One region of the Streptomyces sp. NPDC016851 genome, then DNA from elsewhere that is predicted to be linked to it. Evidence: riboswitches for the same ligand, from Rfam matches in the RefSeq annotation. Region 1 holds a riboswitch; each other region holds the start of a gene.
What was found. Region 1 has a riboswitch for cyclic di-AMP ahead of ACZ3I3_RS06865 (transglycosylase SLT domain-containing protein). Riboswitches for the same ligand answer to the same signal wherever they lie in the genome.
Positions count from the first base shown of each region.

Region 2: linked by a shared signal. The riboswitch ahead of ACZ3I3_RS14080 (M23 family metallopeptidase) and the one ahead of ACZ3I3_RS06865 (transglycosylase SLT domain-containing protein) in region 1 are both predicted to bind cyclic di-AMP.
Region 3: linked by a shared signal. The riboswitch ahead of ACZ3I3_RS18455 (M23 family metallopeptidase) and the one ahead of ACZ3I3_RS06865 (transglycosylase SLT domain-containing protein) in region 1 are both predicted to bind cyclic di-AMP.
Region 4: linked by a shared signal. The riboswitch ahead of ACZ3I3_RS20375 (M23 family metallopeptidase) and the one ahead of ACZ3I3_RS06865 (transglycosylase SLT domain-containing protein) in region 1 are both predicted to bind cyclic di-AMP.

Region 1 covers NZ_JBVHEP010000003.1:318,154-323,889, forward strand. The annotation lists gene ACZ3I3_RS06850 (ABC transporter ATP-binding protein) at 1-314, opposite strand, end outside; gene ACZ3I3_RS06855 (LolA family protein) at 356-1,621, opposite strand; gene ACZ3I3_RS06860 (polyprenyl synthetase family protein) at 1,853-2,863, opposite strand; cyclic di-AMP (ydaO/yuaA leader) riboswitch at 3,383-3,556, shown strand; gene ACZ3I3_RS06865 (transglycosylase SLT domain-containing protein) at 3,560-4,339, shown strand; gene ACZ3I3_RS06870 (HAD family hydrolase) at 4,303-5,151, opposite strand; gene ACZ3I3_RS06875 (GNAT family N-acetyltransferase) at 5,344-5,736, shown strand, end outside.
Region 2 covers NZ_JBVHEP010000007.1:218,171-223,906, reverse strand. The annotation lists gene ACZ3I3_RS14090 (M16 family metallopeptidase) at 1-1,281, shown strand, start outside; gene ACZ3I3_RS14085 (M16 family metallopeptidase) at 1,278-2,666, shown strand; cyclic di-AMP (ydaO/yuaA leader) riboswitch at 2,859-3,022, shown strand; gene ACZ3I3_RS14080 (M23 family metallopeptidase) at 3,036-3,821, shown strand; gene ACZ3I3_RS14075 (GntR family transcriptional regulator) at 4,009-4,704, shown strand; gene ACZ3I3_RS14070 (HPr family phosphocarrier protein) at 4,900-5,181, opposite strand; gene ACZ3I3_RS14065 (bifunctional acetate--CoA ligase family protein/GNAT family N-acetyltransferase) at 5,358-5,736, shown strand, end outside.
Region 3 covers NZ_JBVHEP010000010.1:217,507-223,242, reverse strand. The annotation lists gene ACZ3I3_RS18475 (serine hydrolase domain-containing protein) at 1-27, shown strand, start outside; gene ACZ3I3_RS18470 (NHL repeat-containing protein) at 38-1,162, opposite strand; gene ACZ3I3_RS18465 (SGNH/GDSL hydrolase family protein) at 1,445-2,230, opposite strand; gene ACZ3I3_RS18460 (DUF6250 domain-containing protein) at 2,376-3,092, opposite strand; gene ACZ3I3_RS18455 (M23 family metallopeptidase) at 3,287-4,195, opposite strand; cyclic di-AMP (ydaO/yuaA leader) riboswitch at 4,200-4,361, opposite strand; gene ACZ3I3_RS18450 (alpha-galactosidase) at 4,673-5,736, opposite strand, start outside.
Region 4 covers NZ_JBVHEP010000012.1:21,030-26,765, forward strand. The annotation lists gene ACZ3I3_RS20365 (PrsW family intramembrane metalloprotease) at 1-611, shown strand, start outside; gene ACZ3I3_RS20370 (aldo/keto reductase) at 645-1,589, opposite strand; gene ACZ3I3_RS20375 (M23 family metallopeptidase) at 1,723-2,754, opposite strand; cyclic di-AMP (ydaO/yuaA leader) riboswitch at 2,766-2,922, opposite strand; tRNA gene ACZ3I3_RS20380 (tRNA-Met) at 3,224-3,297, opposite strand; gene ACZ3I3_RS20385 (alginate lyase family protein) at 3,352-4,572, opposite strand; gene ACZ3I3_RS20390 (dihydrofolate reductase family protein) at 4,667-5,736, opposite strand, start outside.

The sequences.
Region 1 (5,736 bases):
AGGGCCGGGCCCTCGATGAGGGCGCCGACGTGCGGCAGCACGGCGCGGGTGGCCCGGGGCATGGGCTGCCCGAGCACCGTCGCTGTGCCCGAGGTGGGCTCGATGAGGCCCATCAGCATGCGGATGGTGGTGGTCTTGCCGGAGCCGTTGGGACCGAGGAAGCCGAAGACGCTGCCCGCCGGGACGGTCAGGTCGAGGCCGTCGACGGCGAGCTGTCCGCCGCGGTAGCGCTTGCTGAGCGCGCGGGTGGCGATGACCGGGTCCCCGGTCTGATCGCCCCGCTGCTCCGGCTCCGTGGCGGACGGTTCGCCCATCGGCTTCCTCGTTCTCTCCGAGTCCCGCGGGAGTTCGGGACCTACTTCCCGGCGTCGGCCGCCTTCACGAGCGCGTCCTTGGTGACGGCGCCCACGTAGACCTTGCCGTCGTCGGTGACCAGGGCGTTGATCAGGCGGGTCGAGAAGACCGTGCCCGAGCCGAACTTGCCGGTGACCTTGTCACCGAGCGAGTCGATGAAGCCGCCGAACTCGCCGCCGGCCTGGCCCGAGGGCATGCCCTCGCCGCCGGTGTCGAAGGTGGCTATGGAGCTCCAGCCCTCGCCGATGGTCTTCATGCCGTCGAGGCCCTTGCCGGCGTCCTCCCCGGCCTTGGGGGCGTGCTCACGCGCCCCGCCCTTCTCGAAGCCCTTCTCGAAGTCCTTGCCGAAGTGCTTGTCGGAGCCCTTGCCGAAGTCCTTGGCGGCATCCTTCTCCTCGGTGACCTTCGCGCCCTTGGGCGGGGTGAAGTCGAAGGTCGACGCGGCCGGCTTGGCGAAGCTGACCTGGGTGAAGCCCGCGTCGACGACGGCGGCGCCGCCGCTCGCCGGGGTCAGCGTGAACTTCAGCGGCATGCCCGTCTTCGCGTCCACGGCCACGGTGACCGCACCGACCGTCGAGCCGGACTGCTTCGGCTTGATGACCAGCTTGTAGGCGTCCCGGCCGGCGACCTGGGCGGTGCCGTCCACGGTCACGGCGGTCGTGTCGTCGGTGGCCTTCAGCGCCTCCTCGGCGAAGTCCTTCGGCGTGGCCGGCGGCTGCTGGTCCTTCCCGCGCTCCGGGCTGCCGGAGGCGGTGCCGTGGTAGACCTCGTTCGACTTGCTGTCGTAGCCCCAGACGTCCTTGCCGTTGTGGACGATGCTGTACTCGGCGGCGTTCTCCAGCAGCGACAGCTTCTGCTTGTCCGGGCCGTCGGCCGCGACACGCAGGGTGTGCGTGCCGGAGGCCAGTTCCGTGAGCTTGGCCGTCGGGTCGGCGGAGGAGCCGCCCTCGCCCTGGCCCGCGGCCCCGGACATCAGGCTGCTCTCCAGCCCGCCGAGGTCCGGCAGGCCGAGGTCCGTGCTGATCTTCACCGTGCCGGACAGCTGCTGGACGTCCGACTGGGCGATCTTCTCGATGAGCTGCTGGGCGGTGATCTTCGGGAGGTCGGGGTCACCGGAGTCGGCGAGTGCGGGGACCAGGCCGATCGTCGCGGCCGCCACCCCCATCACCGTGACCGGGACGACGTACCGCGCGGCTTTGCGCCGCCCGGAGCGCTGCTCGTCGACCTCCCCGGCGGTCGTGCTGTCGTCGGATGCGTACGGTGCCATGTGTGCCCTACCTCCGTGATCGGCGGCGGCTGTCCGTGTCGTGCACGCACTCGTCCCTGAGCCGCCATTCTCACCCGAACTGGTGAGGAGTGGTGTTTTCCGTGGTGACCATCTGACCAAATCGGCCGGCGAAATACGTCAGACCCCGGGATCAACTCCACGTACTGCTGCGGTATGACACGAGGGGGCGGCATCTCCCCCGACCCGTAGGGGTCCTGGGGGAGAAATGCGCTAGCCGGCCCGGTGCACCACCGCGTCGGACAGCTCCACCAGCGCCGTCTTCGCGGTGCATTCGGGCAGTGGCGCCAGCGCCGAGCGGGCGTCCTGGGCGTAGCGGACGGTGTCCCGCCGGGCCTGTTCCAGCGCCGGGTGGCCCCGCAGCAGGCGCAGGGCCTCGGCGTGCCGGTCGTCGTCGGTGAGGTCGGAGTCCAGCAGTTCGCACAGGGCGATGTCGTCCGCGAGTCCGAGCCGGGCCGCGCGCTCGCGCAGCCGCAGCACGGGCAGCGTGGGGATGCCCTCGCGCAGATCGGTGCCGGGCGTCTTGCCGGACTCGTGGGAGTCGGAGGCGATGTCCAGGACGTCGTCCGCGAGCTGGAAGGCGACACCGAGCCGTTCGCCGTACTGGGTCAGCACGTCCACGACCGTGTCGTCGGCGCCGGACATCATCGCGCCGAACCGGCACGACACCGCCACCAGCGAGCCGGTCTTGCCGCCCAGCACGTCGAGGTAGTGCTCGACCGGGTCGCGGCCGTCCTGCGGTCCGGCCGTCTCCAGGATCTGCCCGGTCACCAGCCGCTCGAACGCCTCGGCCTGGACCCGCACCGCCTCCGGGCCGAGGTCGGCCAGGATGTGCGAGGCGCGGGCGAAGAGGAAGTCCCCGGTGAGGACCGCGACGGAGTTGCCCCAGCGGGCGTTCGCGCTCGCCACCCCGCGCCGCACGGTGGCCTCGTCCATCACGTCGTCGTGGTACAGCGTGGCGAGGTGGGTCAGCTCCACGACGACGGCCGACGGCACGATCCCGGGCGCGTACCGGTCGCCGAACTGGGCGGCGAGCATCACGAGCAGCGGACGGAACCGCTTGCCACCGGCCCGGACCAGGTGCTGGGCGGCCTCCGTGATGAAGGGCACCTCACTCTTGGTGGCCTCGAGCAAGCCTTCCTCGACAGCCGCCATCCCGGCCTGGACATCGGCTTCCAGAGCCTGGTCCCGCACGCTCAGCCCGAACGGCCCGACGTCGGTCACGAGGGGTCTCCTGTCTGCTGGTGTCTGCCGGTGTGTCTGCTGGTGATTACGCGGTTTGTCGATAGGTCGCTGCCATCACTCGAGTCAGCGTATCCGGTCACGTTTCGATCACCGCCAGCGCCCAGGGTTACAGGCCGGGTGGTATCCGATCACGACCGCAATGTTTTCGATCAGCTCATAAGAACAGACATTTATCGACTTACCAGCCGATAGCGAGCTATGCACGATTTGCGGCATTGGATAAGCGAATTCCCCTAAGTGCAAATCGCCCCACGGACTCGTGATCAGTGAGTTGAATCACGTTATCCCCTGGGACATCCCACTCCGGCACCGGCCCGTACCTCCTTCCGCCGCACGCAAGTTGAGCCTTGGCTCCAGCAAAGGATCAAGTGCCCCATACGCCCCTGACCAAGGTCAACCGCTCGATATGTGACTCCGGTGCTTGTTCCCGACATGTGCTCTCGCATACGTTCCGGGCCTGTCCGGCGGACGCCGAATCCTGCCACCGCCCGGACACCCCACACGAACCCACTCACTCACGCAGGGCAGGAGCGGGGGACCCAGGTAAGTCGCCGGTCCGCGCAGCGGAACGGCTCGGGGTGAAGCCGCGTACAGCGCACAGCGCCGTACGCGGCCGGGCACCTCCCGGCCCGAACCCGACAGCTCACCTCGCAGGCGCCGGAGAGGAACATCCCCATGCCCCGAGGCAAGCACCGTCGCCCCAGAACCAGTCAGTTCACCCGTCGCGTCATGGCCGCCGGCACCGGCGGAGCGGCCCTCGCCCTGCCGCTGATCGGCGCGACGCAGGCCAACGCCGCCCAGCCGGCCCAGAGCGCACCCACCGTGTCGCAGTCCGTGCCGCAGGCGGCCCAGCCCGCCAAGTCCCTCACGTACACCGTCACCAAGGGCGACTCGCTCGCCCGCATCGCGGACAAGTACGACGTGTCGGGCGGCTGGAAGCAGCTCTACAAGGACAACCGCGCCGCCGTCGGCGACAACCCGCAGCTGATCCACCCGGGTCTGAAGCTCACGGTGAAGACGGCCAAGGCGGACGCCGGGAAGAAGACGGCGACCAAGTCCTCCGCCCCCGCCAAGCCGGCCGCGAAGCCCGCCGGTGGCGTCGCCAAGGCCACCCAGGCCTCCGTGAAGACCTACGCGAACAACCTGGACGGCTGGATCCGCGAGGCGCTGGACATCATGGCGCAGAAGGGGATCCCGGGTTCGTACGACGGCATCCACCGCAACATCATGCGCGAGTCGTCCGGCAACCCCCAGGCGATCAACAACTGGGACTCGAACGCCGCCAAGGGCACCCCGTCCAAGGGTCTGCTCCAGACCATCGACCCGACCTTCCAGGCCTACCACGTGGACGGCACGTCGTGGGACCCGTACGACCCGGTCGCCAACATCACGGCGGCCTGCAACTACGCGGCGGCCCGCTACGGCTCGATCGACAACGTCAACGGCCCGTACTGATCCGTCCCGCCCAGCAGTCGTTCGAGGACGACGGCGATGCCGTCGTCCTCGTTCGACAGGGTGACCTCGTCGGCCACGGCCTTGAGCTCGGGATGGGCGTTGGCCATGGCGACGCCGTGGGCGGCCCAGTCGAACATCGGGATGTCGTTGGGCATGTCACCGAAGGCGAGGGTGTCCGACGGCCGCAGCCCCAGGTGCTCGGCGGCCAGCGCCAGGCCGGTGGCCTTGGTGATGCCGCACGGCTGGAGCTCGACCGTGCCGGGCCCCGACATCGTCACCGTCGCCAGTGAACCGACCACCGAGCGGGCCGTCGCCGCCAACTCGTCGTCCGACAGGTGGGGATGGCGCAGCAGCACCTTGCTGATGGGCTCGCCCCACAGGTCGTCGCGCCGGTCGACCCGCACCGCCGGCAGGGTCGGGTGCGGCATCAGGTAGCCCGGCTCGATGAGCGTGAGGCCGTCGACCCCGTCCTGGTCGACCGCGGCGTACACCTGCCCCACCTCGGCCTCGATCTTGCCGAGGGCGGTCTCCGCCAGCTCCCGGTCCAGAGTGATGGACCACAGCAGCCGGTCCGCGCCGGCGTCGTACACCTGCGCGCCCTGTCCGCACACCGCGAGCCCCGTACAGCCGAGGTCGTCCAGGAGCGGCCGCACTCTCGGCGCCGGCCGGCCCGTCACCACGAGGTGCCGGGCACCGGCGTCCACCACCCGCGTGAGTGCGGCGAGGGACCGGTCGGACAGGGTGTCGTCGCCGCGCAGCAGCGTCCCGTCCAGGTCGGTGGCGATGAGTGAATATGCGAGGGGTGCGGCCATGATCAGAGAATACGGACAACGCGCCCCTTCGTTTCATCGCACGGCGCACGCCGATTGCCCGGTTGAAGGCCTCTGCACCAGTTGGCAACAAGATGGTCCGCTACCTACCCGTGGGGCCGTCTCGGGCGGTACCTTCCAAGTGTCCAGGGGGGACTTGATCGGGGGGTCAGGTTGAGCAGTGGGCGCATACGTGTGGCTCGGCCCGGGGAGCTCGGCGAGGGGGAGAAGGAGCGCTGGCGCGCGCTGCGCGCGGCGTCGGAGACACCGCGCAACCCCTTCATGGAACCGGAGTTCGCCGAAGCCGTCGGCCTGGTGAAGCCGCGGGCGCGGGTCGCGGTGGTGTACGAGGGGCTGGAGCCGGCCGGCTTCCTGCCCCATGAACGGGGCCCGTTGGGGCAAGGACGGGCCATCGGGCTGGGCGTCTCGGACGCGCAGGGCGCGATCCTGCGGCCCGGCCTGCGTCTGGACACGGGCGAACTGCTGCGGGCCTGCTCGCTGTCGAGCTTCGCCTTCGACAACCTGGAGGCCGAGCAGCGGCTGTTCGTCCGGTACGCGGCCGAGGAGCACGCCACCTACGTCATCGAC
Region 2 (5,736 bases), on a different contig from region 1:
GCGGCGGTGTGCCTCTGGTACGACGTCGGCTCGCGCCACGAAGTCAAGGGGCGTACCGGCCTGGCTCACCTTTTCGAGCACCTGATGTTCCAGGGTTCCGCCCAGGTCAAGGGCAACGGCCACTTCGAGCTCGTCCAGGGCGCGGGCGGCTCGCTGAACGGCACCACCAGCTTCGAGCGGACCAACTACTTCGAGACCATGCCCGCCCACCAGCTGGAGCTCGCCCTCTGGCTGGAGGCCGACCGCATGGGCTCCCTGCTGGCCGCGCTCGACGACGAGTCGATGGAAAACCAGCGGGACGTCGTCAAGAACGAGCGCCGGCAGCGCTACGACAACGTCCCCTACGGCACCGCCTTCGAGAAGCTGACCGCCCTCGCCTACCCGGCGGGCCACCCCTACCACCACACGCCGATCGGCTCGATGGCCGACCTGGACGCCGCCACCCTGGAGGACGCACGCGCGTTCTTCCGCACCTACTACGCGCCGAACAACGCCGTGCTCTCCGTGGTCGGCGACATCGACCCGGAGCAGACCCTGGCCTGGATCGAGAAGTACTTCGGCTCCATCCCCGGCCACGACGGCAAGCCCGCGCCCCGCGACGGCGCGCTGCCGGAGACCATCGGCGAGCAGCTGCGCGAGGTCGTCGAGGAGGAGGTCCCGGCGCGCGCCCTGATGGCCGCCTACCGGCTGCCGCAGGACGGCACGCGCGCGTGCGACGCGGCCGACCTAGCCCTCACGGTCCTCGGCGGCGGCGAGTCCTCCCGCCTGTACAACCGCCTCGTACGGCGCGACCGTACGGCCGTGGCGGCCGGCTTCGGCCTGCTGCGGCTCGCCGGGGCGCCCTCCCTGGGGTGGCTGGACGTGAAGACGTCCGGTGACGTGGAGGTCCCGGTCATCGAGTCCGCCATCGACGAGGAGCTCGCCCGGTTCGCCGAGGAGGGCCCCACGGCCGAGGAGATGGAGCGCGCCCAGGCCCAGCTGGAGCGCGAGTGGCTGGACCGGCTGGGCACGGTCGCCGGCCGCGCCGACGAACTGTGCCGGTACGCCGTCCTGTTCGGCGACCCGCAGCTCGCCCTGACCGCCGTGCAGCGCGTGCTGGAGGTGACGGCCGAGGAGGTCCAGGAGGTCGCCAAGGCCCGCCTGCGGCCCGACAACCGCGCGGTGCTCGTCTACGAGCCCGTCGCCGGCGAGACGGGCGACGCGGAGACCGCCGAGGACGCCGACACCACCGACGACACCGCAGCCGCGGCCCTGAACGAGAACGAGGAGGCGGCCAAGTGACCGAGCTCGCCACGATGGACTTCCACCCCCAGCCGCAGGCGGGCGACGCCAAGCCGTGGGCCTTCCCGGCCCCCGAGCGCGGCACGCTCGGCAACGGCCTGACGGTCCTGCGCTGCCACCGCCCCGGCCAGCAGGTCGTCGCCGTGGAGGTACTGCTGGACGCGCCCCTGGACGCCGAGCCGGCCGGCCTCGACGGCGTGGCCACGATCATGGCCCGGGCCTTCTCCGAGGGCACCGACAAGCACTCCGCCGAGGACTTCGCCGCCGAGCTGGAGCGCGCCGGCGCCACCCTCGACGCGCACGCCGACCACCCCGGCGTCCGGCTCAGCCTGGAGGTGCCGGCCTCCCGGCTCGCCAAGGGGCTCGGCCTGGTCGCCGACGCCCTGAGGGCCCCCGCGTTCGCGGACAGCGAGGTCGAGCGGCTGGTCCGCAACCGCCTCGACGAGATCCCGCACGAGCTGGCCAACCCCGCCCGCCGTGCCGCCAAGGAGCTCTCCAAGGAGCTGTTCCCGTCGGACTCGCGCATGTCGCGGCCCCGCCAGGGCACCGAGGAGACGGTCGTAGCGATCGACTCCGCGGCCGTACGCGCCTTCTACGAGAGGCACGTCAGGCCCGCCACGGCCACGGTCGTGGTCGTCGGCGACCTCACCGGCATCGACCTCGACGCCCTGCTCGGCGACACGCTGGGCGCCTGGACCGGCTCCGCGGCCGAGCCGCGCCCGGTGCCGCCGGTGACGGCCGACGACACGGGCAGGGTCGTCATCGTGGACCGCCCCGGCGCCGTACAGACGCAGCTGCTGATCGGCCGGATCGGCCCGGACCGGCACGACCGCGTGTGGCCCGCGCAGGTGCTCGGCACGTACTGCCTCGGCGGCACCCTCACCTCCCGCCTGGACCGCGTGCTGCGCGAGGAGAAGGGCTACACCTACGGGGTGCGGGCGTTCGGCCAGGTCCTCAGGTCCGCCCCGGACGGGACCGGTGCCGCGATGCTCGCCATCAGCGGCTCCGTGGACACGCCCAACACCGGCCCCGCCCTCCAGGACCTCTGGACGGTGCTGCGCACGCTCGCCGCCGAGGGGCTGACCGACGCCGAGCGGGACGTCGCCGTGCAGAACCTGGTCGGCGTGGCGCCGCTGAAGTACGAGACGGCGGCGGCCGTCGCGAGCACGCTGGCCGACCAGGTCGAGCAGCACCTGCCCGACGACTTCCAGGCCACGCTGTACCGGCAGCTCGCCGCGACCGGCACCGTGGAGGCCACCGCGGCGGCCGTCAGCGCCTTCCCGGTGGACCGGCTGGTGACCGTGCTCGTCGGTGACGCGGCGCAGATCAAGGGCCCGGTCGAGGCCCTGGGCATCGGCGAAGTCTCGGTCGTCGCCGCCGAGTAGGAGCACACGCGCGCAGGGGCCCTGGTTGTCTTCTAAGGCACCAGGGCTCCTTTATGCCCGAATTGGTGCGGAGGTTGCCTGTCTGCCCTGTGGGATGCGCTACAAAAACCGGGATCCGTTTGGGAATTGAAAGTGGCCCCGCTTAGGTTCGTCCGGGCTGTTCGTCAGGCAGTGCGCCGCACCCGCGGCACCGGACAGTCATCGCCGAGTCCCCGTACGGCGCGAGCCAGGGGAGCCGGGGACCCACCGCAGTCCCTGGGGTGAATCGGACGCCCGCGCGAGCCGCGAGGGGGTCCGTAGGAGACCTTCCTGCTCCGAACCCGTCAGCTAACCCGGTAGGCGAGAAGGAAGGAAAGGACCAGGCACTCCATGGCGTTCACCCGCGCCACCGGGAAGCACCGTCGTCCCAGCCGGATGCAGCGCGGCACCGCCCGCGCGGCGGGCGTCGCGGCCCTCGCCACCACCGGTGTCATCGGCACCGTGGCCGCCCCGGCCTTCGCCGCAGAGCCCGCCGTCGAGCAGACCGGCCTCACCCCCGTCGTCACCATGGGCGACACCGTGGCCCAGCAGATCGACGCCCAGGCCGCCGCCCAGAAGCAGGCCGCCGAGGAGGCCGCCGCCAAGAAGAAGGCCGAGGAGGCCGCCCGCGAGCGGGCCGCCGAGGCGGCCAAGGAGGCCAAGGAGGCCGCCGAGAAGGCCCGCGAGGCCAAGGAGCGCGCCGCCCGCGAGGCCGAGCGCAAGCGCCTCAACACGTTCGTGCCCCCGATCTCCGGCTCGTACGTCTCCACCGCCTACCAGGCCAGCAGCGGCCTGTGGTCCTCCGGCAGCCACACCGGTGTCGACTTCCACGCCGCCAGCGGCACCTCCGTCCACGCGGTCGGCATGGGCGAGGTCGTCGAGGCCGGCTGGGGCGGCTCCTACGGCAACCAGATCGTGATCAAGATGAACGACGGCACGTACACCCAGTACGGCCACCTGTCGTCCATCAGCGTCTCGGTGGGCCAGAAGGTCACCCCCGGCCAGCAGATCGGCCTGTCCGGCGCGACCGGCAACGTCACCGGTGCGCACCTGCACTTCGAGGCCCGTACGAGCCCCGAGTACGGCTCGGACATCGACCCGGTCGCCTACCTCCGCTCGCACGGCGTGAGCATCTGACGGCGTACCACTCCGCTTCCCGAGGCCCCGGCTCCCCGAGCCGGGGCTTTCGGCGTTTGTGACGCCCGGCTGTCCAAAAAATATCCCTGGATTCCGGTCCGCCGTCGGAAATTCCGGCTCATTGCAATAGAGTCACGGAACACGTGTCACTCGTCGACGTTTCACGGGGATTAAACGGAGGTCGGTCATGCGCATTCCGGCGCACTCGGTGTGCACGGCCATCCGGGACGACATCGTCGCGGGTGTCTACGAACGCGGCGGCCGGCTGACCGAGGAACTCCTCGCCCGCCGCTACGGTGTCTCGCGCGTCCCCGTCCGGGAGGCCCTGCGCACCCTGGAGGCCGAGGGCTTCGTGGTCACCCGGCGGCACGCGGGCGCGTGCGTCGCCGAACCCACCGAGCAGGAGGCCGCCGACCTGCTGGAGATGCGGTTGCTGCTGGAGCCGCTCGGCGCGGCCCGCGCCGCCCAGCGCCGCACCGAGGCCCATCTGAAGGTCCTGCGCGGCCTGGTCAGGCTCGGCCAGGAGCGCGCCCGCCGGGGCAACAGCGACGACCTGCGCTCCCTGGGCGGCTGGTTCCACGAGACGCTCGCACAGGCCTCCGGCAGCCCCGCGCTGACCTCGATGCTGACCCAGCTCCGCCACAAGATCGCCTGGATGTACACCGTCGAGGCGCCGGCCGGGCCCGTGGAGTCCTGGACCGAGCACGGCGCGATCGTGGACGCGGTGGCGCGCGGGGACAGTGAGCGCGCGCGGGCGGTCACGGCGCTGCACACCGAGCGCGCGACGGCCGCGCACCGGCTGCGTTTCGGCTCCGCCGGGGAGCGGGCCGAGCGTGTGAGGAACTCGCAACATCCCGTAAACACGGCGAGCCTGCGGCATTAACACGAGAGCCGTATACAAAGAGAAGGTAATTCGCGGGGGATTATTTCTGTTGCCCGGGAACGGGAAATACGCGGCCGCCCGTGACCGGAAATGGCGGGCCGTGGCCGGGAATGGCGAAGGGCTCGCCCGATGAATTCGGACGAGCCCTTCTGGTTGCGCCGGGCCGGGGGTACCGGATCAGGCGCGAAAGAATGCTCAGACGGTCTCGGGCAGTTCCTCGAGACCCTCGGAGACCAGCTTCGCCAGCCGGTCCAGGGCGGCGTCCGCACCCTCGGCGTCGGAGGCGAGGACGATCTCCTCGCCGCCCTGGGCACCGAGGCCGAGGACGGCCAGCATGGAGGCCGCGTTGACGGGGTTGCCGTCTGCCTTGGCGATCGTCACCGGGACGCCTGCGGCCGTGGCGGCTCGGACGAAGATGGAGGCGGGGCGGGCGTGGAGGCCCTCGGCCCAGCCGACGTTGACGCGGCGCTCAGCCATGTGTTGCTGCCCTTCGGTTTTCAGGGTTGTCTAGACCAGTTTCCCATACGTGAAGCTGCGCCGGAGCGGTCCTGGTGTACCGCCCGGGGTGCCGTCGGATCGCGGCCTCGACCCGACTGACGCCCTCCACAGACTGCCTCGCGCCGTTGTCAGACGCCAGACGTACTCTGGGGCCCATGCAGACCTCGCCGGACCGGCACGAGTATCCCGCCCACTGGGAAGCCGACGTGGTGCTGCGCGACGGTGGCACCGCGCGCATCCGGCCCATCACCGTTGATGACGCCGAGCGCCTGGTCAGCTTCTACGAGCAGGTCTCCGACGAGTCGAAGTACTACCGCTTCTTCGCGCCGTACCCTCGCCTGTCCGCCAAGGACGTCCACCGCTTCACGCACCACGACTTTGTGGACCGGGTGGGACTCGCGGCCACAGTCGGCGGCGAGTTCATCGCCACCGTACGCTACGACCGGATCGGCGCGGACGGAACGCCCGCGTCCGCACCCGCCGACGAAGCCGAGGTCGCCTTCCTCGTACAGGACGCCCATCAGGGCCGGGGCG
Region 3 (5,736 bases), on a different contig from region 1:
ACTGGGCGGGCCGCGTCGACGGACTGAGCAACGCGCGTCAGGCCGAACCCAGTTGGGCGAGGGTCGAGGAGTGCATCTCCGTGGCGAAGACGCTGCGGCGCGTCACCAGCAGACGGTGGGCCTTGGACAGCTGGGTGGGCAGCGCCACCGCGTCCTCGGAGACGATCCGCCGGTGTGAGCGGTCCAGCTCCACGCGCACGATCAGATCCAGGACGCGGTCGCTGACGATGGACGAGCCGAGGAGCCACAGGCCAGGGCCTCGGCCGGACTTGGGAGGGTCGAAGGCGAGGTGCAGCAGCCCGGCCGAACGCGCCATGGGAGAGGACAGGCGGTACCAGGTGATCCGGCCGTGCTCGTCGATCCGCCCGAAGGTGCCCGTACCTCCCTCCTCCGTACCGAGCAGCGCCACCCACAGCGCGTCCAGCCCGGCGATCACCCCGACGGGGGTGGCACCACGCTCCGGCGGAATCGCGATCTGCGTCGTACGACCGGACGGGAACGGAATGCGCAGCAGGGAACTGGCCTTGTCCTGGCTCGCGTAGAACTCGCCGCTCACCGGGTGCCGCCCGACGAAGATCGGCTGCGCCCGGGCTTCGAAGAACCAGTGGCGCTCGGGGTGACGGTGGTCGATGGCCAGCACCTCATTGGTGCCCTTGAGACTGACCCACAACAGGTCGCCGTACTCCCCGACGTAGTGAGGGCCCTTCCCCCCATCGGGAATCGGGATATCGCGCAGCACCCGGGGTGCCGCCTTCAACGAGTGCGGCGCGGGATCCAGCAGCAGCAAGTGGTTCCCGCCCTCCAGCGTGGCCCAGATCCTGCCCGGGTAGCGGGTGGAGGCGGCCAGACCGTGCGGCAGGTCCGCGTCGTCGCCCAGCGGGAACTGCTCCAGCCCGGTGACCTGTTCGGTGTGCGGGTCCAGTGCGAGTTTGAGCAGTCGGCTGGGGTACCACTGGGTGATGAGGAGCAGCGGGGCGCCGGGCACCTTCACGGGTTCATGGGTCTGCCCGGCCTCAGGAAGGGCGTACTCCCTCAGCGACCGGCTCCGGAGCGCGCCGGGGCTCGTGGGCGCGGCCGACGCGGTGTCCGGACCGAGTGCGAGACCGGCTCCTCCCGCGGCACCGAGCGCGACAAGCCCTCGCTGAAACGTACGACGGTCCATGCAGTCCTCCGCGGTCCCTGTCCATGAGCGTGACGCACATGGTTCAGGGCCGCGGCCGCCGAATGCCGCCTTCACGGGGTTCGCCTCGCCGTAATCACCCGTTCGAGCACATCGAGCCGAGCCGAACCGGCGCGGGGTGCTGCCGGCGGCTACCCGGGACGGGGGGTGCGCAGCCCGGCGGAGCGGGGTGCCGCTGCGCCCACCCGTGCCGCCTGGGGGCACCTCCCAGGCCCTTAAGGCACTGGGGGAGGCACGACTGCCCGCAGCGGCGGCCGGCGGCAGCTAAGCCACCGCAGCGATCCGCATCCGGATGTCCTCCGGCGACAACGCACCCTTCGCCGTCACATGATCCCCCGACGACTCCCCACGCAGCCGCCGCCCGATCCACGGCACCAGAAACTCCCGCGCCCAGTGCACGTCGTCCCGGCGGACCTCGAGCGGCCCCCGAGCCGGCAACGGCGGCCACGGCTGCTCCGGGTCCGCCGGAACCTCCAGCCCGAGCACCTGCCCCGCGCGGAGCGCCACCCGCGTGTGCCCCTCCGGCGACAGGTGCAGCCGGTCGGCGTCCCAGGCCCTGCGGTCCTGGACACTGCGCAGGGACCACAGGTCGAGCACCGGGCAGCCGTACCGGTCGGCGATGGCCCGCACATGCCCGTTGTACGTCGCGATCTTGCCGCGCAAGTGCTTGAGCACGGGCATCCCACGCGTGTCGAACCCGGTCGTCACCATCACCGTGCCGGCCACGGCGGTGAGCCGCACCAGGGCCCGCTCGAAGCGCTCGGCCACCTCGTCCGGGTCGGTACCCGGCCGGAGGATGTCGTTGCCCCCGGCACAGAACGAGACGAGGTCCGGGGCCATTTCGACGGCCCGCGGAACCTGGTCCGCCACGATCTGGTCGAGGAGTTTCCCGCGCACGGCGAGGTTGGTGTAGTGGAAGTCGCCTTCGGGCCGGCGGTCGGCGAGCAGGACGGCGAACCGGTCGGCCCAGCCGACGAACGCCCCGTCGGGGCCGGGATCACCGACGCCCTCGGTGAAGCTGTCCCCCACCGCCACGTACGACCCGATCACTGCTGTGCTGTCACTCTTCGAATCGTCTGCCACAGCAGCACATGATTCACCTTCCAATGTGACCTACGCGACCGTAGGAAAGGGTTGACGGGCGGTGAGATAAGCCACTCCCCAAGTGTTCACCAACTCCGGAATAGGACACCTGTCAGCGATGTTGGGGGTTCAGTCGCCACACCCGGAATCCTGTGATCCGGAAGTGACTCCACACGGTCCGGAAGCCGAAGTGCCCACTCGTGTACGGCTCCGGATCGCGGTAGTCGAAGACGAGCCTCCCGTTGTTCCACCACCGCACCGTCGAACCGTCGGAGACGATCCGCACGCGGTTCGGCTCACCCGGCACCAGCAGCGGCTCGGTGTAGTCGTAGACCAGGGGCCGGACACCGGGCTGCCCGACGTACCGCCGCAGCCGGGTCGTGGTGTTGTAGTTGGCACCGTAACCGGCGTAGTACGTCGTCAGGTGGTCGTACTCCTCCAGCGCCCCACCGCGCGGCGTCGCGAAGAGGTCGCCCGGGGAGCGGACGTCGGTCGCGTTCCAGAAGTTGTTGAGGTCCGAGACTCGGTCGTTGGCCCCACCCTCGGAGACCGGCGTGGCGGTGTACTCGAGGACGTACGGCCCTTCGAGCCGCTGCCTGAACCATACGGTCGCCCCGCTCGGCACGTCGATCTCCAGAACGCCACGGGACGCGGTGACGGTGCCACCGTTCTGGAGTTCGGTAGCCCACTGGGCGAGACCGTGACAGAAGTCGTCCCGGGCGATGAGGCGGCGGTGCCGGGGCGCGGCGTGGGCGGTGCCCGTCGGGACGAGGGCCGCCGCGGCGGCTCCGGCGGCCAGGGTTGCGAACGCTCTGCGAGTGGTCGGCACGGGACAGGTCTCCTTGGGGATCCGCCTGGAAGGCTCCAGAAAGCGCTTGCGCTCCGGACGGGATCACTGTGTCCCAACTGCCGCCCGCTGTCGATCCCTTGGGACGGTCGGAAGGTGCGCGCACACCGAAGGCCGGACCCGGGGATCGGGGTCCGGCCTTCGGTCGCGTGTCAGGCAGGTGGTGACGCGGTCGGTCAGCCGACGGAGACGCCGTGCGAGCGCAGGAAGGCGACCGGGTCCACGTCCGAGCCGTAGTCCGGCGTGGTGCGGATCTCGAAGTGCAGGTGCGGTCCGGTCACGTTGCCGGTGGCGCCGGACAGGCCGATCTGCTGCCCGGCGCTCACGGTCTGGCCGGCCGAGACGGAGAGCGAGGACAGGTGGGCGTACTGCGCGTAGCTGCCGTCGTTCAGCCTGATGACGACCTGGTTGCCGTACGCGCCGCCCCACCCGGCGGAGACGACCGTGCCCGCGCCGACGGCCTTGAGCGAGGTGCCCGTCGGGACGACGAAGTCGACACCCGTGTGGTAGCCGCTGGACCACATGCTGCCGGACATCCGGTACGGGGTGCCGACGGTGGCACCGTCCACCGGGGCGCTGTAGCCGCTGGAGGTCGCGGCGGCGGGCTTGGCGGCGGCCGGCTTCGAGGGCGACTCGGCGGCGGACGACTTCGAGGCCGAGGACTTCGAGGGCTTGGAGGCCGAGGCCTTCGACGGGGCCGGGGACTCGCTCGCCGCCGCCTTCTTGCCGACCGCCAGCTTCAGCCCCGGGTGGATCAGCGACGGGTCGTCACCGATGGCGTCACGGTTGTCCGAGTAGAGCTTCTTCCAGCCGCCGTCGACGTTCTGCTCGTCGGCGATCTTCGCGAGGTAGTCACCGGCCCGCACGGTGTACGAGCGGGCGCCCGTGGCCTTTTCGGTGGCCTTCTTCTCGGCGGCCGGCGCGGACTGGACGGCCTTTTCCGGAGCCGACTGCGGGGTGGCGGCGTGGGCGCCGGTGGCCCCCATGAGCGGAAGGGCGAGAGCGGCCCCACCGGTTCCGGCGACGGCGATGGAGCGGGTGAAACGCTGGGACTTCGGGCGGCGATGCTTACCCTTCGCGGGCATGGCGAATTCCTCTCCGTCGCCTGCGAGGTGAGCTGTCGGGTTCGGACTGGAGATGCCCGGCCGCGCCGAGGCGCGGCTTAACCCCAAGCCGTTCCGGGAACCGGAACAGGCGTCTTACCTGTGGGTCCCCCGCTCCTGCCGTACGTCGGGTCAGTGTGTGCGGGCTCCGGGCGGCGGCAGGATTAGGCGTCCGTCCGGATTGGTGGGGAACGTAAGCGACCAGGACGCAAAGGGACAAGCTCGCGGTTGCCTGTGACGGCCTTTTTCTTGACGCGCCGACATTTTTTCCGTCACGGAGCGTGGATTACCGATCTCCAGCCTCCCGCAATCTCCCTGAATAACGCCGGAATTACGTGCACATGGCAACAACACATCGTCACGAATATGACGATGCTCACGCACCCCGGCCTCATCTCCTTTACAGCCGGGGCACGTTATACCTAAACAGTCGAAGCGCTCCCTATTCGGACAGAAGGGCTACTTGCGCTTAAGCCGGACCACGGTGGCGTCCAGATCGCCGCGCAGACCGACCCGCAGCCCGTGATGGAGCAGCACGGCTCCCCGGTGAACTTCGCCCGTTTCGCGGCATTCGTACGACGCCGCCGGGTCGAGACCCCGCAACCGGAGCGCCGGAACGGGCTCGCCGTAGCGCTGCGCCTGGAGCCAGGCGAGGACGACGGTCTCCTCGCCGAGGACGTACTGAACGGCGCTCAGGCCGCCCTCCGGCGGGCGCAGCCGGTACAGGTCGCCGCGCTGCACCACGGGCCGGATCTCCTTGTAGAGCTCCACCCAGTCCCGCGCCTCGGCGAGCTCCTCCTCCGTCCACCGGGTGAGGTCACCGCCGACCCCGAGCACCCCGGCCATGGCGCTGACGAACCGGAACCTCAGGGAGCTGGCCCGCTGGTTGAGCATGGCGTTCGGGCTGTCGGTGACCCAGGCGGCCATGACCCGGGCCGGGTGGATCTGGCTGAAGCCGTGCTGGATGGCGAGCCGGTCGAGCGGGTCGGTGTTGTCCGAGGTCCACACCTGGTCCGTACGGCCGAGCACACCGAGGTCGATCCGGCCGCCGCCGCCCGAGCAGGACTCGAAGGCCACCCCGGGGTGGGCGGCCCGCAGCCGGTCCAGCAGGGCGTACAGGGCGTGCACGTGGTCGACCCAGAGCCGCTGCGGGTAGGAGTCGTCCGGCCACCCGGCGTCGGTGAAGCAGCGGTTGAAGTCCCACTTGACGTAGTCGATCGGCGCGCTGGAGAGGAGCCCGTCGAGCTGCTCCCAGAGGTACTCCTGGACGTCCTCGCGGGCGAGGTTCAGTACGAGCTGATTGCGGAACTCCGTCCGCTTTCGTCCCGGTTGGTACTGCACCCAGTCCGGGTGCGCGCGGTACAGCTCGCTGTCCGGGTTGACCATCTCCGGCTCGACCCAGATGCCGAACTGCATGCCGAGGCCGTGCACGTGCTCGGCGAGCGGCTTCAGGCCGCCCGGGAAGCGGTCGGGGTTGGGGGCCCAGTCGCCGAGTCCGGCACGGTCACTGGTGCGCGTCCCGA
Region 4 (5,736 bases), on a different contig from region 1:
CCTCGTTCGGCGAATACGGGTTCTTCGCCGTGTACGCGGCGTTCATGGTGCCCATCTTCGGGCTGCTGACATGGCTGGTGATCTGGACCCGGCAGCGGGAGCTGAAGACCGTACGGGCGGAGCTGCCCGCCTACGCCGTGGCCGGGTGGCTGTCTCCTGTCGAGCCCTACGCCCTCGGTTCCATGCAGGCCCGGCGGATCGCCCGCCAGTACGCCCGCCGCCACGCGGGCCGGGCGGCGGCACGGGAGGTCGCGCGCTACGAGGCGTACGCGACGTCCCTGGCGTTCCTCCGGCACCGGGGCCGCCGCGGCCGCGCCGGTGCCGACTTCGTCGCACGGGAACGGGAACTGCTGGACGAGCTGTGGCGCCGCCGCGAGACGGCCCGCCCCGCGCTGGACTACGCCGCCCGCATCACGGCCCCTCCGGTACCGGTGGCGGCCCCGCCGTGGCCGGTACACGGGGCGTACGGGTACGGCCATCCTGCGACACATACGCCGACACATACACATACGCCGACACATACGCCGACGCCGTACCCCACGTACGAGATGCCGACGCCGTACCCCTCGTACGAGATCCCGTACCCCGCGTACAACCCGTACCGGTCGTAGCCGCCCCCCCCAATCGGCCCCGGTCGGAACCCCTCAGGCCGAAGCCTCCGCGAGCCGCCCGACCTCCGCCTCCGTCAGCGTCAGCTCCCCGACCCCGATCAGCGCGGGCAGCTGCTCCACCGTCCGCGCGGACGCGATCGGCGCCACCACCGTCGGCTGGGCCGCGAGCCAGGCGAGGGCGACCGTGGCGACGGGGACGTCATGGGCCGCGGCGATCTCGTCGAGGGCGTCGAGGACCCGGCGGCCACGCTCGGTCTGAAGGTGCTGGGCGGCACCGCCCGCCCGCGCGCTGTCGACGCTGGTACCGGGCCGGTACTTGCCGGTCAGGAAGCCCGACGCGAGCGCGTAGTACGGGACGGCCGCCAGGCCGGTCCGCGCGGCGAGGTCCTGGAGCTCGCCCTCGTAGGTGTCGCGGGAGACCAGGTTGTAGTGGGGCTGGAGGGCGACGTACCGGGCGAGCCCCTCGCGGTCGGAGAACTCCAGGGAGGCCCGCAGCCGCTCCGCGGAGATGTTGGAGGCGGCGATGTGCCGCACCTTCCCGGCCGTCACGAGTTCGTCGAGCGCGCCGATGATCTCCTCCACCGGCACGTCGGGCTTGTCGTAGTGGGTGTAGTACAGGTCGATGTAGTCGGTGCCGAGGCGCCGCAGCGAGGCGTCGGCGGCGGCCTTGATGTTGGCGGCGGACAGGCCCTGGAACTCGGGGTGCTGGCTGACCTTCGTGGCGACGACGACGTCCGCGCGGTTGCCGCGCGACGTCAGCCACTTGCCGAGGACGGTCTCGGACTCTCCGCCCTGGTTGCCGTCCACCCACGCCGAGTAGACGTCGGCGGAGTCGACGAAGTTGCCGCCCGCGGCGGTGTACGCGTCGAGGACGGCGAACGACTGGGCCTCGTCCGCGGTCCAGCCGAAGACGTTGCCGCCGAGGGCGAGCGGGAAGACCTCGAGGTCGGAGGAGCCGAGCTTGCGAAGAGAAGTCATGCTCCGTGTCAACGGCCGTGCGGGGGAGGCTCATTCCACAGCGGACGCAAAACTCCCGTAAACGGCCCCGCACGAACCCCCCGCACGAAACCCCCGTACGAGACCCGCACGAGACCGCAAACGCCGCCGTCGCTCAGATGCTCAGGCCCTTGCCCCGCAGCCACGCGAGCGGGTCGATGCCGTTGCTGGAGCCACCGGTGTGGACCTCGAGGTGCAGATGCGCCCCGGTGACGTTGCCGGTCGCGCCCACGCGGCCGATGACGTCGCCCGTGCTGACCTTCTGGCCGACGCTGACGCCGATGGACGACTGGTGCGCGTACCAGATCTCCGTGCCGTCATCGAGGGTCAGGACCGTCTTGTAGCCGTAGGAGCCGTTCCAGCCCGCCTCGGTGATGGTGCCGCTGTGCACCGCCTTGATCGGCGTGCCCGTGGGGGCGGCGAAGTCGAGGCCGGTGTGGTAGCCGGAGGACCAGTAGGCGCCGGCCTGACCGAAGGTCGAGGTGATGGTGTACGCGGAGGTCGGCAGCGTGTACTGCTTGGCGAGGGCGGCGAGCCGCTCGGCCTCGGCCTTCTTCCGGGCCTCCTCCTCCGCCTTCCTCTTGGCTTCGGCGGCCTTGGCCTTGGCTTCCTTCTCGGCCTTGGCGGCGGCCTCCGCGGCCGCCTTCCGGGCGGCTTCGGCGGCGTCCTGCGCGGCCTTGGTCTCGATCTGTTCCTGCTGGTGCTCGACCTGCGCCATGATCCGGGCGCGCAGTGCCTCACCGGCGCCGGAGGTGCCCTGCTCGGTGTCGGCGGACGCCGTGGTGAGGTCGCTGAGCGGAGTGGCGGAGCCTTCGGGGGTGTCGTCGTCCGAGATGAGGGAACCCACCGAGGGCAGATCCGGGACGGAGATCGACACCGGCGGCTTGCCGGTCTGGGCGCTGGCCATGCCGCCCGCGCCCACGGCGGCTATGACGCCGACGCCGAGGACGGTGGAGCTGCGCGCGAGGCCTCCGCCGCGCTGCTTGGTGACGCGATGCCGGCCACGGATGGGGCGGATGGACTCCGCGGTGGGGTTCCATTCCTGGAACGGGCCCTCGTCGGTGTGGTGACCGCCGTAGCCGAAGGTTTCGGTGTCGCGCTGGTTCGGCGCGGACGGGGCCGCGGGGGCAGGCCGGTTGGACGCCACGTGGGCGTACTCCTTTCCTTCCTTCTCGCCTACCGGGTTAGCTGACGGGTTCGGAGCAGGAAGGTCTCCTACGCGCGTATACCGGCCGTGCTTCCACGGCGGCATCCGCTCGATTCACCCCAAGTGGTGGTTCCCCGGTTCCCTTTCAGGATTCGGCGCGTGCGCACGGAGCCGCCTTCTGTGACGGCTGGGACGACCGCGCTGCGTTATCGAACGTTAATAGACGCGCGGTGGGTATTCCAGCGATTCCGCTTGATCATTAACCTTTTTCGTGCGGACCAACCTGCCACGACCAGCCCAAAACGGGCGAGTTGACCACCACGCAAGTGACTCACGGGTTTTGACGGTGTGTCAGTTGTGATGCGGAGCGGCGTGCTTCACTCACCGACAGTAATGTCGGCGGTAATGGAGAACCCAGGAAAAAAACCGAGGGCCGGAACCCTTTCGGATTCCGGCCCTCGGCCTTCAGTAGCGGGGACAGGATTTGAACCTGCGACCTCTGGGTTATGAGCCCAGCGAGCTACCGAGCTGCTCCACCCCGCGTCGTTGTGACTCCAGTGTACGCCATCCGCGGGACCGCTCGCGCACACCCGGTGCTCAGCGGTCCGGGTCGCCCGCGTGGGTGAGGGTCTCCCAGGCGGTGAACAGGCCGTCGGTGCCGGCGGGCCGGGTGCGCACGGCCAGTGCGTGCGCGGCCGGGACGGACCGGCCGAGGCGGCCCTCCAGGTGGTTGAGGGCGACCTCCAGGTGCGGCCCGAGTCTCCCCTTGATCCGGCCGCCGCACAGCCACCCGGGCACGGAATCGCCCCGCTGGTGACGGGCGTGCAGGGCGAGCGCGGCCACCAGCCGGTCCTCGGCCTCGCCGTAGAGGTCGACGCCCTGGTGCCGGGCCGTCTCGGCGATGTGGGCGGTGGCGGCGAGCGAGACACCGACGTGCCGGAAGCTGCGGCAGGTCTCCTGGGCGACACCGTCCCGGTACGTGGCCTGCCCGGACCAGTACGCCGTCGTCCGCCGCGGCGTGGCGAGGCCGGAGCCGGGCACGGTGAGCGGAGCGGGGCCGTCCTTCTCCAGGTAGAAGTAGGCGGGCACGCGTTCCCGGAAGCGCTCCAGGGCGTGGCCGAAGGCCCGGTGGTCGTCGAGGAAGACGGCGATGGCGATGACCGCGTCGGTCGCCACCAGGTCCCAGCTCCCGGTGAAGTCCGGGTCGGTGACGGCGACTTCGGGGAGATGGGCCGTGCGCAGCATGCGCTCGAAGCGCCGCACGCGCTCGGCGGGCCAGCCGGCGCCCGGGGTGTGCCGCACGATCTCCGCGGCCCTGGCCCAGACCGACCCGGTCCAGCCGGCCTGCAACGGGGCGTTCTCTCCGGCATGCCGGCGCAGCGTGGCCGACCAGGCGTCCATGATCTGCCGGGCCTTCCCGGCGTGCCGCCGCTTGCCGGTGACGGTGAAGAGGAGGGCCTGGGTGTAGGCGGCCAGGGCGTCCGCGCGCTCCTCGGCACAGCCCCGGCCCTCCAGGTCACCGGCCGGGCAGACGACGGTCCCGTACGGCTCGGCCCGGTACCGGTACGAGCCGTACCTGCTGTCCCGCATGTCGAGGTACGCCTTCAGCCAGGGCTGCTTCCCGGCGGTGACGTGCTCGCGTACGGCGTCCAGCCGGTCCCTGTCGACGAGGACGCCGGGGTGGGTGAAGGGGGCGTCGGCGGGCAGGGCCGGGCCGTGGGCGGGAGTGTCCGCGTCGACCGCTCCGCACGAGGAGGCGAAGAGGGCGAGCGCGGTGAGCAGGAGCGCTGCCGTACGTCGTCTTCCCGCTGCCCGCATGCCCGCTGCCTCCGCGCTGTCGTACCGGCCCTGGAGGCAGCGTGACCCGTGAGGCGGCCGGGCCGCAGGATCTGTTGGGCCGATCGGCCCGCGCTCAGTGCGTCAGGTGGCGGTTCGGGGCCTTGGCGCGCTCCTCGTGCTCCGGGAGGACGAGGACCTCCACTCCCCCGGCCGCCAGCAGGCCGCTGCCGTCGGCGTCCGCCACGAAGGTGTCCGGCTCACGCCAGGCCGTGACCACGCGTCGTACGCCCGCGTCGAGGATCAGCCGGGCGCAGGGTGCGGGGCGGGAGGCCCGGCGGGCGCAGGGTTCCAGGCTGCTGTAGACCGTCGCGCCGGTGAGCCTGGGGTCGGCCGGGTCGAGCTTGGCCAGGGCCGCCTCCTCGGCGTGCACGAGCGGGTCGCCGCCCTCGCGGGAGTGGCCCCGGGCCAGTTCGGTGCCGTCGGCCGCGACGACCACCGCGCCGACGCTGAACGCCGTGTCCGACGGCGGGCACTGTGCGGCCAGTTCGCAGGCGAGGGCCAGCCAGCGGTGGTCGGCGGCGGCGGGCAGGGGGCCGGTGCCGGGGGCGGTCGGCTCGTAGCGCATGAGGACCACGTCCTCGATCCGCCGGGTCTCCAGCAGCCGGAGCCGGCCGGACTGGTAGCCGCCGGGCCCGAAGAGGCGGGGTGCCCCGGGGTCGCCCACGAAGAGCGGGGCGAGGACCAGCTGGAGTTCGTCGGCCAGGCCCTGGGTGAGGAGCTGGGTGTGGATCAGGCCGCCGCCCTCGACCATGAGACGTCGTACGCCCCGGACGTCGTGCAGGTGGGTGAGGAGCCGCCGCCAGTCGAGGTCGGCGCCGAGCGGGACGACGTCGGTGGCGTCGGCGGCATCGGTGCCATCGGCAGTGGCGAGGCCGAGGGCACGGGCGCGTTCGGCGCCCTTGTCGGTGGTGTAGAGGACCTTCCGGCCGCCGGTGTGCCAGAACCGCGCCGCCGGGTCGAGGTCGCCGGAGCCGCTGACCGTGACCTTGAGGGGGTACTCCGGCAGGCCGGCTGCCACCCGAGCGGCGCGCCGCTCGGGTGAGTTGACCAGCAGGCGCGGGTTGTCGGCGCGGACGGTGCCGGCGCCGATCAGGATCGCGTCGACGGACGCCCGGACCTCGTCGACCCGGTCGAAGTCGGCCG